DNA from 2 places in the Lactobacillus kullabergensis genome. Region 1 is predicted to be linked to the other one. Evidence: riboswitches for the same ligand, from Rfam matches in the RefSeq annotation. Region 1 holds a riboswitch; the other holds the start of a gene.
The links. A riboswitch is a leader RNA that binds a small molecule or an ion and turns the genes downstream of it on or off. The one in region 1 is predicted to bind thiamine pyrophosphate.
Positions count from the first base shown of each region.

Region 2: linked by a shared signal. The riboswitch ahead of thiM (hydroxyethylthiazole kinase) and the one ahead of DKL58_RS00680 (ATP-binding cassette domain-containing protein) in region 1 are both predicted to bind thiamine pyrophosphate.

Region 1 is NZ_CP029477.1:139,300-144,095, forward strand. It holds gene DKL58_RS00670 (glycoside hydrolase family 32 protein) at 1-232, shown strand, start outside; gene DKL58_RS00675 (energy-coupling factor transporter transmembrane component T family protein) at 272-925, opposite strand; gene DKL58_RS00680 (ATP-binding cassette domain-containing protein) at 935-2,293, opposite strand; TPP riboswitch at 2,333-2,423, opposite strand; gene DKL58_RS00685 (AraC family transcriptional regulator) at 2,565-3,503, shown strand; gene htpX (zinc metalloprotease HtpX) at 3,539-4,435, opposite strand; gene DKL58_RS00695 (LemA family protein) at 4,453-4,796, opposite strand, start outside.
Region 2 is NZ_CP029477.1:1,877,286-1,882,081, reverse strand. It holds gene thiE (thiamine phosphate synthase) at 1-59, opposite strand, end outside; gene thiD (bifunctional hydroxymethylpyrimidine kinase/phosphomethylpyrimidine kinase) at 73-876, opposite strand; gene thiM (hydroxyethylthiazole kinase) at 888-1,676, opposite strand; TPP riboswitch at 1,752-1,850, opposite strand; gene tenA (thiaminase II) at 2,065-2,724, shown strand; gene DKL58_RS08820 (hypothetical protein) at 2,831-3,091, shown strand; gene DKL58_RS08815 (hypothetical protein) at 3,215-3,631, shown strand; gene DKL58_RS08810 (hypothetical protein) at 3,772-4,116, opposite strand; gene DKL58_RS08805 (helix-turn-helix domain-containing protein) at 4,756-4,796, shown strand, end outside.

The sequences.
Region 1 (4,796 bases):
TTTAACTCGAGCTGATAAACCCATAGATGATTCTCGACGCTATGGTAGATTAAGACCAAAGTCCAATCTGAAAATCCGGGTATTTATTGATACCAGTTCAATTGAATTTTTCTTAAATGACGGTGAGCTGGTATTTTCAGAACGGTATTATACTTCTGAAAAACCTCAGATTTTCGTCAATGCAGATCAGTCAGTCAAAATAAATGTCACAGGCTATACTATGGCAAAATAAATTAGGCCAAAGAAAAAGCGGACACGCAGGTCCGTTTTTTTATTTTAAGGTAAATAATGCCAGGTTAACTAAAAACAGAATAACAATCAATTTAAGCCAATCACTTTTTTGAACAGGAACAGGCACGATAACTGAGCGTCGAGCGCTCTCACGGTAGCCGTGAGAAGCCATGCCCTGTGCTAAATTTTCTGCCGAATTAAGCGCAACAAGAATAGCTTTAAAATATAAAACAGGTGACCAAAAGCTTAAATAAACTCCCCTCATCATGCCGGCAGTGCGTATTTGTTTAACGGCTTCCTTCATTCTGGGGACGATGTTAAGAGCGGCTAAAACTCCATAGGCAAACTTGCTGGGTAAATGGAAATTTTGCTCAAAAGAGCGTGCTAATTCCGTGGCAGTAGTTCCTATTGATACACAGTAGATAGTCAGGGTATAGACGTAAATCCGACTGGATAAACTCAGTGCATTTTGCAAATTAGGCTGAGGTGCAAACCAATATAAAGTAGCAAAAACCGTAAATGCAGCAATTAAGGGCATTAATAACGTTAAAAGCAGGTTCTTTACTTTGATGTGTTTGTAGATTAGATAAATTATGGTAAAAAAGATGATTAAAAGATTGGTTAACAAGCTTGATTTAAGAGATATTTCTATAGAAATTATCAGTGCTAGAAAAAATTTAAAACTGGGATTCATAATTACACCTCATTTATTCACATAAGTTAAATGCTGGTCTTTAAAGCTGAGGTGATAGTCACACCAATCTGCCAGATTCCTTAGTTCATGACTAATAATTAAAAGCGTTTGACTGCGTGCTTTCTGACTTTCTTTTAATAAAGCCATTACTTTGTTAGCAGAGTCCGCATCCAGGCCATTAAGGGGCTCATCAATTAGCAATACATCCTGATCGGAGATCAACATTAGTAAAATTTGCAGTTTCTTTTGTTGCCCGCCAGATAATGAATAAACCACGTGGTCAAGCAGTGAATCAAGTTTAAGGGAGATTAAAGCCTCATTTATTTTGTCATCAGTGAAATAATTGTTGGTTCGCTGCTTTTTGCTTAAATTGATTTCATCCGCAACAGAAACGTTGATAAATTGATCGGTCGCATTTTGAAAAATTTGCCCCACTTTAAGGAGATACTTGCGAGCTGATAATTTACTGATTTCCTGCTTGTGATAAGTTAAACTGCCTGCATATGGGATCATTTTGGTCAGTGCATTAAAAAGAGACGTTTTGCCAACCCCGTTCGCTCCAGTAATAAGAGTGGTTTTACCAGAAAAGATATTTAAATGTTCCTGCTGTAAAAGCAAACGATTTTGTGTAATCTCTGTATTTTTGAGTTTAAAACAAATTTCTTTGTCATCGTTAGGGATGGCAAAAGTATAAGAAACGGATTCCGTATTTTTTTGCAGCAGTTTTTCTTTTTCATTAGCAGAAAGTTGCACCAAATCTTTACCTTGAAATTGAAACAGATTATCGCAATGGCCTTCATAGTCAGTTAATACGTGATCACTTAAAATAATTGTTTTCCCTTGATCACGCAGGTGAGCTAATTTAGCAATTAAGAATTTGCGAGCAGCTGGATCACAGCTGGCAAAGGGTTCATCAAGTAAAAAAAGATCGACATTCATCGCAACAAGTACAGCTAAAGCAACTCTTTGCTGCTCGCCGCCAGACATTGTATTAATTTTTTGATCAAGCAAATAATCAATCTGTGTGAACTGAACAGCTTCATTCAAGCGTTTTGTATACTGCGTTTTATTAAGACAAAGATTTTCAAGTGCAAAAATTATTTCTTCTCGCGGTGTTGTCATCGTAAACTGTTCACTGGCATTTTGAAACATCATAGCCGATTTTAGTCCGCCTAAATTAACGCTGCCTCTTAATTGGCCCGCAAACTCAGGATATAAATTTGCTAGAATTTTTAATAATGTAGATTTGCCACAGCCGGTTGGACCAACCAATAGTGAAAGTTCACCAGTGGGAATAGTGAGATTAATATCTGTTAATATTTTATTTTGCTTATCATATGAAAAAGTCAGGTTGTTTAATTTAATCATTTTAGTTACCAAAAAAATCGTCAGGATAAGGCCTGACGATGTAAAATCTTTCGTTTTCCCTTCGCTGGCATTATCCATAGCAGGTTCGACGGGTCTGTTCTCAGCCTCTAGGGCACCCCGATGTTAAATTTATTATACATAAAAGAAAAATAGATGTCTACATACACAAGTATTCTCTCCTTAATCTAAATATCAAAATTCTATTAGTAAGATGAAATTTTGCTATATAATAAATCTATATATTTTAAAATTTGCATAAGAAGGTGAAATAATGGCAGCTGTTAAACTTGAACAATATTTAGCCAGCATTTTGGATTCAACTAAGTCTGACACTAATGAGGTAAGAATCAAACCCAAAAATGATAATTTTGATTTATTTAGAGCGTTTTTGGAAAATCGTAATACTGGGGTTCATCGCTACCAAACTACAGCTTCAACTATATTATATGAAGCTCAGGGCTCGGTAAAAGCCAGAATCAATGATGAGGATTTCTTGCTTAAAGCCGGCAATATCGTATTTTTACAGAGAAAAAGTGATTATGAAATATTGCGGCAGGGAGAAAACGACATATTAGTTAAGTTAGAATTTGACCATAATTTCAAGATGCTGGATTTTCTCGGAAGCTATTCTGCCATGAGTCATCGTGAAAAAAAGGTGTTTAAGGAAATTACTGACGCTTACAATCAAAGGCGCTTATTATTTTTAAACAGTACACTTTTGTCTAAATCTGCCAATGCGCTAAAAAAAATAATTGATGAATATCTTAATCAGGATTTGTATACTCACAATGTGATCTTGGCAGAACTAAACTTGCTTTTAATTGCCGCAATTAGAAATCAAGACTTAGTGACAGGTCCTGTGACTGATCACCAATTTGTTCAGACTGATTTAGAAAATTATATTGATGCGCATTTTACTGACATAACGCTTAATGAAGCAGCCAAACATTTTGGTTTCAATCCTAATTATTTTTCAAGTTTGGTTAAACAAAAAACTGGTAAAAGCTTCGTAGAGCATGTTGATGAAAGGCGTATGCAAGAGGCGCGCAATTTGCTTGCACGACCAGATATTTCCGTCAAAGAAATAATTGCACGGGTAGGTTATAGTGGCAAGTCCTTCTTTTATAAAAAATTCAGTGAATATTATCATGAAACGCCAGTCCAAATGCGAGCTGAATTATTTAGACAGGCAAACATCAACTTAAAATAAAAAGCAACCTTGACTAAAAAGGTTGCTTTATTTTATTACATTTTTTCTAAGCGTTTGATCCTGTCAGCTGTTGGCGGGTGACTGTCAAATAAATGAGCAAAACTGCGCTTTTTGCGTACAGGATCTTCAATATACATGCCGGCACTGCTGGGGTCGGCTTTCTTCATTGGCTCAGAACCGTCAATCTTTTCTAAAGCAGAAATCAATCCTTGTGGGTTGCGGGTTAATTCTACTGAAGAGGCATCAGCCAGATATTCACGATTTCGCGATAATGCCATTTGCGCTAAACTGGCACAAATAGGACCCAGAATTAACACAAATACAATAGCCACGATCTTAAAAATAACAACAATAGTACCACCACTGTCGTTATCACTGTCGCGATCATCATCAATCCACCAAATATAACGACTGGCAATACCTGATAAATAAGAAATGACACCAACTAATACTGCGGCAATAGTAGAAACTAAAATATCATAGTTTCTAATGTGCGAAATCTCATGACCTAAAACGCCTTCCAGTTCTTCGCGGCTCATCATGTCAAGTAAACCTTGAGTAACTGCCACAGCAGAGTGGTTGGGATCGCGTCCAGTCGCAAAAGCATTAGGACTGGGATCATCAATAATAAAAACTCGAGGCATTGGTACCCGACCGACCAGTGCCATATCTTGTACAACATGCCACAATTCCGGATTATCTTGTTCATGGACTTCTTGAGCGTGGTTAAGACTCATAACCATATTAGCCGGGTTAGGCAAGACAATTAGCATGTAGATTAGACTAAAAATCACAGCAATAATTAATCCTAAAACAGGACGATCACCAAAAAGATAACCCAGTCCTGCCCCTACAAGTGCTAAAATAATGACAAATAATCCCATAATCCCAACGGTTTTACGTTTATTGCTGGCAATTTGTTGAAATAACATAAAAACTGACCTGGTATTTAAAATTTAACTTTAGGTACTTCTTTTTCCGATTCATTAGTTTGTAAGTAGTCAACTTTCTTAAAACCGTGAATGTGAGCAACAATGTTAGATGGGAAAGTTAACAACTTTTGGTCGTAAAGTGCAGCAGATGAATTGTAAAGTTGTCTCGAATAGGCAATTTTGTTTTCTGTGTTAGTCAATTCTTCTTGCAGTTTCAAGAAGTTTTGGTTGGCTTTAAGGTCAGGATAGTTTTCTGATAAGGCAAAAATTGATTTAAGGGCATCAGAAATCTGATTGGAAACTTTTAAAGTTTGAGCGTGATCATCGCTGGGAATATTAGTTAACTGATTACGCAACTGAA
Region 2 (4,796 bases), 280 kb from region 1:
ACGTCTTGACTGCCACAAATAAAGTAAGCATGTAAAAAATCAGTGTTAAAGTCTTTCATTATTTCTCCTAAATTACTGAGCCCAATGATTTAAAGGGCCGTGACCATGACCAACTTGAATAGTTTCTTTAATAGTTTTGGTAACGTACTTTTTAGCAATTTTAATTGCCACAGGTAAACTTTGACCTAAAGCCAGCTGAGCCGTAATTGCTGCAGCTAACGTGTCACCGGTGCCATGGGTGCGCTCGGTATGTATCCTGGAACTGCTGACCCAAAGATCAGAACCATCAGCAAATAAAGCATAATCTTTTACTTCTGCGCTACTTGCATGACCGCCTTTAATTAGCACATTTTTAACTCCCATATCTTGTAATTTATGAGCTAATTCTGGATATTGGCCTTGATCTTGTACCTTGATGCCAGTTAAAGTCTCCGCTTCTGGCAAGTTGGGTGTTATTAGATCGGCTAAAGGCAGCAATTCGTTTTTAACGGTAGCGACAGCATCTTGACTTAATAATGGTGCGCCCCCCTTAGCAATCATCACTGGATCTATGGTAATAGGACCAAAGTCATACTTTTGCAAATTAAGTGCAACTTGGTGAACGTGATCTGCATCGCCCAACATTCCTGTTTTACAAGCACGGATGTGGAAATCTTCTGCCAAAGAGGCGAATTGGGCATCGATCATTTCTAAAGGCAGTAAAAAAGATTTCTGGACGCCCAAAGTGTTTTGTGCTGTCACTGCTACTACTACAGCTGTACCAAATACTTTTTGCATTTGAAAAGTTTTTAAGTCAGCCATGATTCCAGCACCTCCACCTGAATCTGTGCCGGCAATAGTTAAAACCTGGGGAAAAGAATTAATTTTTTCAGTCATCATAAAGTTCCTTAATCAAAATCAGCAATTTGTTCAATATCTGCAACTTTTACTTTATACAGATAATCCATGAGATACATGCCAAAAGTAGCGGGCCCGACATTGGGATGATCTTTAACTACTAATTGACCAGCGCAACTGAAAACTAAAGCACCTATTTGAGCTGCTTCAAAAGGATCGTCAGCAACAGCTGTAAAAGCTGTGACAATACTGGTTAACATGTCACCAGAACCCACATGAGTTTTAAAAAGGGGTGAGCCGTTATGGATATGGGCTATTCTTTTACCGTCGCTTATTGTGTCTGTAGGCCCGCTCGCAATGACTGTGCAACGATATTTTTGAGCAGTTTTTGCAGTAATTTCATCAATATCACCAGAACCGGAGCCTGCATCAATCCCCTTTGAGCTCCAATCAAAGCCACCTAAGGCAGCTATCTCACCAATATTGCCCCGAATAATACTAGTATGAAAATCCCATAAAAGTTTATCTGTGATTTTATAACGGTACTCCACGGCGCCAACGGCAACAGGATCAAACACTATGGGTTTATTATATTGGCGCGCTAAATCTTCCACTTTTTTAATGTGGTTAATTTGCTGCTTGGTTAAGCAACCAATATTAACTGCCACAGCGGAAGCCATCCGCACAATTTCTTCAGCTTCAGCGACTTCATTACTCATAATTGGTGAAGCACCAATAGCATTAACAGCATTTGCCACATCTTGAACTGTTACAAAATTAGCAATATTGAAAATAACCGGGTTTTCTGCTCGCAATTTGTCTAATAATTTTAACTGCATTTTATTACTCCTAATTTAATATCCTTAAAATTTTTGACTAATAAAAAAACTTTGGCATATGGAAATGCCAAAGCTTAAGCAGTTTTGACACGTTCCTACGCAAGTATTAACTTACAGGTTCAAAGGGTCTGAAAAATTTTCATCTCAGCCAAAAAGGCACCCCTCGTGTTATCGCTTACAATTATAGCGTATTTTATTGCTTATTACAACGTTAGGTTGATAAAGACGCTATTTATTATAAGCTATAAGTGTTAGTATTTTAACTAATATTAAAAATGTGCTAGAAAACAAAAAATTATAGTGATTATAGTTAATATTTAATAAAATGTAATTAGTATTAATCAAAAGTTATTTTAACAAATAGTATTTAATTTGGAGGAGAATATTCATGAATTTTACGGATCGACTGCACGAAGCTGGGAAGGCATTATGGCATAAAAGTATGGTGCATCCATTTATTAAGGAATTGCAAAGTGGCGAACTCCCAATTGCAACTTTTAAATTTTATCTGTTGCAGGATCGTTATTATTTAAGAGAATTCAGCAAATTGCATGAATTGATTGCGGCAAAAACGGATAATCAGGAAGTAAAGGAATTTTTACTGGCAGGGGTGCAAGACTTGAAAGATGTCGAAATATCAGTGCGAGGCCATTTTTTTGAAGAATTAAAAATAACTGCGACTGAAATTTCTGCAACTCTGGTGGCTCCAACAGCTTATAACTACGTTAACCATATGCATATGACATTAAATCGATCTGGTGTTAAACCAGCGGTTGCAGCGCTTTTACCATGTTACTGGCTCTATCAGGAAATTGGCCAAAAAATGGCAGAAAAGGGCTCACCGGTTTCTTATTATCAGGAATGGATTGATACTTATGATGGCGAATGGTATGGCGCCAACGTAGCAAAAATGCTGCATTTAACCAACTCTTTGGCTGAAAGTGCGACTAATGAAGAACTTGAGCAAATGCAAACTGCGTTTGTGCGCAGCAGCTATTATGAATTGCAGTTTTGGCAGATGGCTTATGAAAAGCAAGATTGGAAGTAACTTCTGTAAAAAGCGCTTTTATTTTATTCTTACTTGTCTTTAGTCAATTTCATAATAAAATTTTGATATTGGACAATGTAATTATTGTTCAAAGTCCCAGGAAAGTGTGCAACTTGGAGAAAATAAGATATATTTATTTTATAATAATGTAGATTTACCTAGTACTGTTAATGGTGATTTAGGAATTTCTAAAATGTGGGTTACTAGTGGCAGCATATATTATGCACTAAAAGCAACTGATCTTAAACCTGTATTTCTAGTCTATAATTGGTCTGGAGAGCTAACAATGCACTACTATGCTAGTGGAAGCAAAAAAGCAAGAACCGTCAGTTATAGTGCTCGCGGTATAGGCCGATGCCAAACTTAGCCGCAATATTCTTATTCTTGCATTCGTAGATGACATGGCTATGCCACTTTAAGCGGCAAAATTGATGGCTTCATAGGAGATATAATGTTTCCGAGCACCGCCTTTTAAATGAGAATAATAAAAATGAATGATGAACAATTTTTTAAATTAAGAAAGATACTAGATTTTTTTAAAAAGCAAGCTCCGACAGCTATTATTGAAGAGAATGTAAATAGCGTTGAAAATCATAAGGCAGAATCTGCTGATGAGTATAATAGAGCAAAAAGATATCTTGGCGAAAATAATAACTCGTTTAAATCTTTTCATGTAAGTGTGGATTCAGCAAAAGATTTCCTGTGTTTATTGAATTTGCTGGGTGCAATACATGCAAATTTTAATATACGTTCAAAGCCTTTTATAATAGAAGGAGAAGAAAGCAGCAAGGCTCTAAAAAAAGAGAACGACTATTTTAACAATTGGATGGAGTGTTTTTCAAACTATGAATTTATGATAGTTAATTTCGATGAAACTGCTTTAGACCAGGATCAATATTACGGTTAATTTCATTAATTCATCAAAAAGGCAGTAACTGATATGACCCCAAATTTGTCCTAAATTTTGGGGTCATATAGCTTAAGCTGCCTTTTTTAGTTCAGTTATTTCGCATTGTTGAAATCATTATATTAAAAGCTAATATGCTATTATTCATCAATTTTTTTAATATAAACTAATTTTGCTTTTCTTAATATGCCACGATCTTTAAATAGAAAGCCATAATATCTATTATTAATTTTTCCGACATAATAAAGCGTATCATAAGATCCTTGATTATCAGTAGTTATTTTAACAGAAGCAATTTTTTTATTATGTAAGCATTTATATGTGTCTAAGTTATATGAATATTTTCTTTCGCCAGCACTAAGATATACGGTTTTTTCTAAAGAATTAATTCTATAATAATGTATAAAACCCATTCCAATGCCTATAAAGAGAAATGTTAAAATAAATACAGTTATAGTTTTTGTTATTTTTTCATTTTTGCTCATTTTTAATATGTTAGGAAGAGAGAAAAAATTATGAAAACAGAATTTAAAAAATATAAACAGTCATCTTTATTAATAGTAGCCTTAATTATATCACTTTTGGGGTTTCAAGAATTAATGCCGTTTTTGCATCAAATGATAATATGCCTGAGATGAATAATACATCGGCAGAGCCTTTTGAGCTTGTCGCAACATATAAAAAATATAGCAACAATTGACAACACAGTGGTTATTGAGGTCAAAGGTGACGATGTAACTCTCATTAAAATATATGGAAAATAAAGATATTCCTGAATTAGCCTACAACAAAAAATCATTCCTTTTGTAAATAATCAAATTCGAAAATTGCAATTTTGACCACTACACCCCAATTCAGCAATTTACAGCCTGCCAAAACTATTGGTAAAGATTGGAACGATGTGCTAGTTAATAGTAAAAAACAAGAAAATTCTACTAAGCGGAGATACAATTAAATAAAGACAAAACAGATAGTGTTGTGATTTCCAATAAGCAGGTAATACAATCCACAGGTATAGAACTTGAATAGCACTACTTTAAAATCTAATATCGCTTTTTACCATATATCACTATAAAAGTGATTAAATATGGTATAATATAAGTAAAGATATTGGAGGCTTTAAAATGAGTGCAACAATCGTTAAACTACTCAAAAGCAAAAATAT